One region of the Dermacoccus sp. BD5 genome, then DNA from elsewhere that is predicted to be linked to it. Evidence: riboswitches for the same ligand, from Rfam matches in the RefSeq annotation. Region 1 holds a riboswitch; the other holds the start of a gene.
What was found. A riboswitch is a leader RNA that binds a small molecule or an ion and turns the genes downstream of it on or off. The one in region 1 is predicted to bind thiamine pyrophosphate.
Positions count from the first base shown of each region.

Region 1 (2,198 bases):
GAAGCTCGCACCGTTCATGAAGTCGATGAGCGCCTTCGCGCCGTCGGGGTTCTTCGCCCCCTTGAGCACACCGGCGTACTCGGTCGATCGGAAGCACGTGTCGAGCAGCGCCGACGTCGTCGACGTGCCCGCCTTGTCGACGGTGAACGCCGGCGAGCTGTCGTAGCTGACGACGATCGGACGCTTGCCCTTGCCACTGCCGCTGAAGTCGACCTCGTACGCGTCGCTCCAGCCCGACGTCAGCTTGAGCCCGTTCGCCATGAGCTTCTTCCAGTACGCCTCCCAGCCGTCCTGGCCGTAGTGGCCGACGGTCGCGAGGAAGAACGCCATGCCCGGCGAGCTCGACGACGCGCCCGGCGCGACCATGAGGTTCTTGTACTCGGGCTTGACGAGGTCGTCGAACGAAGCGGGCTTCGTCTTGTGGTTCTTCGTGAACCACGCGTCGTCGACGTTGACGCACACCGACGCGGTGTCGATCGGCGCCAGCTGCCCCTTGCCCTGGCCGTCCGGCAGCTCGTACTTCGACGCCGACGCAGGCGCGCCCTTCGGGCTGTACGGCTCGAGGACGTCGTTCGTGGCGACACGCGAGGCGAACGTGTTGTCGATGCCGAACACGACGTCACCGAGCGGGTTGTTCTTGCTCAGCACGAGCTTGTTCGCGAGCTCACCGGCGTCACCGGACTTCACGACCTTGACGGTGTAGCCCGTCTGCTTCGTGAACTCGGCCATGACGTTCTTGTCGGGCGCCCACGACTCGTGCGTCACCAACGTGACCGTCTTCGACGCGCCCGAACCCGACGCACCCGAGCCGCCCGCCGAACTCGACTTCGACCCCGACGAGTTGTTGTCGACGCTGCACGCCGCCAGCGCACCCACGCACGCGAGCGCCAGCACGGCGCGGCCACCACGAGACATCATGTGAACGTTCCTCCTCACGGCCAGTGAGGGACGTCGTCGCCCGCACGTACGCGCGACGAGTGAGAACTCGACTTCCTCCGCCGGTGCTAACCGGGTCAGGTTCGAGGGTTTGGTGCCGGGTGCGGCACGATCTCAGCGCACACTGCGCTCCCCTGTCGTTCGAGCGCGAGATTAGCACCGACCACCGACGGACGACACGCTTCGGCCCGCTTCGCACTCCGGCATCCCCGCTGACGGCTCGTGCGCACCTCACGCCGACGCCCGATCCCCCGTGCAAGAGGCGACCGCCACGACGCCCACCCCCGTCAGACCGGGCCGATGACCATGCCGACTGGCGCAGCGACACATGCACGCGCGAGGATGGACCCAAGACATCAACGGCCCGAGGCTCGACGACGCCTCACGACGGCCGACGACACGTAAGGGGAAACACCATGGGCAACCTCGTGTGGAAGGTGCTGAGCATGGGCGCCGGCATCGTCGCGAGCAAGATCGCGACGACCACCGCCACCAAGACGTGGAAGATGACGACCGGCAAGAGCCCGCGCAGCGCGAAGGACCCGAACGCCAGCATCATCGAAGCCGCGATCTACGCCGCCATCTCCACCGGCGCACTCGCCGCCGCGAAGATGTACGCCGAACGCCGCGCCGCCGACTACTTCACCAAGTCCGCCGGCCACCCGCCGCAGGCCCTCGTCAAGCGCGCCGAAGAAGAAGCCAAGGAAGCCCAGAAGGGCAAGAGCCAGGCGCCCGTCGTCGTCATGAAGTAATTCCCCTTCGTCCGCTTTCCGGCGTGGGAGCCTCGCGGGCTCGGCTCCCACGCTCGGTGCAGCAGACTCGGGGGCGTCCATGTCGCGCATGGAGCCGTCCGCTTGGAGGGTCAGGTTCTGCCTGGCCCTCCTCGCGTGTCTCGGGCCGACGCATCACTGAGCGTCGCGAATTTCGTCCACACCGACGAATCACGTCCACATTTGCGATTCACGTCCACCTCGGCGAACATCGTCCACATTCACGTCCCGGCCGAACGTCACGCCGCGCTCCGGTGGCATCTGACGACATGAGCACGGCCACCCGAGCGCAACTGCGCCTCGGCACGTCAGGGGGGACGTAAGCCGCCTGGAAAGGCACCGTCCACCCCGCAGGCGTCGCCGACCGCGTGCGCCTCGAGTACTACGCGGCGAACCTCTTCGACACCGTCGAACTCAACGCCAGCTACTACCGCTGGCCGGCACTCACGAGCCTCGAGGGCTGGCACCGCCGCCTACCCGGCGGGTTCCGCA
Region 1 covers NZ_JANJER010000002.1:318,096-320,293, reverse strand. The annotation lists gene NQ706_RS03080 (thiamine ABC transporter substrate binding subunit) at 1-918, opposite strand, end outside; TPP riboswitch at 974-1,082, opposite strand; gene NQ706_RS03075 (DUF4235 domain-containing protein) at 1,353-1,688, shown strand; partial or broken gene NQ706_RS03070 (DUF72 domain-containing protein) at 2,066-2,198, shown strand, end outside.

Region 2 (2,198 bases), on a different contig from region 1:
GCCTTTCGAAAGTGCAGTCTCCTGAGTCTAGGTCGTCGACCGCGCAGCCGCCATGCGGGCGGGGGCACCCTCCCGTCGCGCCCCCGTCGGAGCCGGTAGCGCCGTCGGAGATCAAAGGCCGGGACTCTGCCCGCCCACGCACCCGCCCCGAACGCCGGCGCATCACAGCCGAGGGACGAACGTCTTGCCGCGCATCGCCTCGTGCACGAGACGGACGGCGCGCGCCGTGGCACGCAACCGCAGCCCCTCCGCGGACAGGTGCTCCATCACCTGCGGCACCGCGCGCGGTGGCAGCTCGTCAGCGAGGTCGACGCGGATGCGGCGATATGACTCGCGCATCGCGCCGAGTTGAGCGTCGACATGCCACGTCGCTACCCAAGCGAGCGCCACCGGGTGACGGCGCCATGCGTCGTAGGCCCGAAAATCCGAGGGGCACTGATCGAGCAGCCACTGCGTCGCCGCCTCCTGCCACCCCGGTACACCCGGCGGCGGCACACCTCTCGGCCAGCCCGGAGGGCCGGTGTTCACCTCGTCCGACATGACCCCAGCGTACCCCATTGTTCGAACACGTGTTCTATTCTATGACCGCCCCACGAGACCCGCAGACCGGCGCGAGACACGCCCCCGAAGCCGGGTGCTCTGTGGCATGCTGAGCCCGTCACACGGGAGCCCGAGGCGCGGGCTGAGAGGGCATCGCCATGCCGACCGTCCAACCTGATGCGGTTCATGCCGCCGTAGGGAGTGTTCGATCCTGGCTACCCTGACGCCTGCCCCTTCCCCTGCCCACGACGATGCGCCGCGCCTGACGCCGGCCGCCGCCACCCCAGAACGGCGCGAGGCCCGCCGCAGCGCCCTCGTCGGAAATTTCGTCGACCAGTTCGACATCTTCCTGCCCGTCATTGCGCTGGGTGGGGTGCTGTCGACGCGTTCGACGATTCCCGACGGCCCCGTCTTCGCCGCGACACTCCTGGGCCGCCCCCTCGGGGCGTTCGCCCTCGGCACCCTGGCCGATCGTCGCGGACGAGCCCGCGTGTCACGCGGCGCACTGCTCGGCCTGAGCGTGTGCACCGGCCTCATGGTGACGCTCCCCCTGCACACCTCGACGTGGGCCGTGGCCGCTCTCCTGGCGTTGCGCTTCGCCGCCGGATTCTTCCTCGGCGGGCAGTACTCCGCGGCCATCCCCCGCGCCCTCGCGCTCACAGAGCCGCAACGACGCGGCCACCTGAGCGGCCTCGTCATGGCGATGTCACCCCTCGCGAACGCCACCATCGCTGCCGCCACGATGATGCTGACGGCCTCACTCGGCGGCGCGTACACCACGTGGGGGTGGCGCCTGCTGTTCGTCGTCGGCGCACTCCTGCCGTTGATCCTGGCCCTCACCGCGAGGTCAGCGCACGCCGGGCCGGCAGGTCACAGCCACTCTCCCCACGAATCCGACAATCGCGATCCCGCCGCGCACGACGCGACCGACGACGAGGAAGAGCGCGTGACGGGCCGTGTCGTGGCCGCATTGTTCACCCTCATGACGGGGCTGTGGTTGTTCACGATGATGGGGGTCTCGGTGCTGACGAGTTCGCTGCGCCCGCACTTCTCCCCCCATGACGTCGGGCTCGTCATGCTCGTCGCGACGGCCGTCAGTGCGCCGACGATGGCCGCGGCGGGTGCCGTCTCGACGCGTGTGGGCCGTTCACGCTTCTTCATGGCGTTCGGAGCACTGGCCTGCATCGCCGCCCCCGCCGCCTATCTCGTGGCAATGCATGCCGCGTCATCGGGCAGCATCGTCGCCACGACGATCGCCGTCGCGACCGTCCAGATCGTCACCGTCTCCGCCTACGGCCCGGTCGGCGCCTACCTCGCCGAACACTTCCCCGAGTCGCGACGTTCGCGCGGTTACGGCAGCGTCTATTCGGCGTCGATCGTGCTGCCCGGCCTGTACCCGTTCTGGCTGCCCACCGTGACGCAGTGGCTCGGCCGTTCGGCCGTCGTCCCGCTCGTGCTTTGCGTCGCGGGCCTCCTCGTCACTCATGCCCCCGCGTGGATACGCGGAAGTAACGTTGGTGGTTACGAGAAAGTAAGTTGAGTGGGTGAAATCAGCTCGAACCGGTGGCGACGCCGTGATGATCTTGTTAACGTCGTGACTCGGTTCACATCGACTATCGAAGGATGAGCATGTTCACCACACGCCGTACCGCCAAGAT
Region 2 covers NZ_JANJER010000001.1:39,897-42,094, forward strand. The annotation lists gene NQ706_RS00170 (hypothetical protein) at 163-540, opposite strand; TPP riboswitch at 653-758, shown strand; gene NQ706_RS00175 (MFS transporter) at 914-2,080, shown strand; gene NQ706_RS00180 (hypothetical protein) at 2,164-2,198, shown strand, end outside.
Region 2: linked by a shared signal. The riboswitch ahead of NQ706_RS00175 (MFS transporter) and the one ahead of NQ706_RS03080 (thiamine ABC transporter substrate binding subunit) in region 1 are both predicted to bind thiamine pyrophosphate.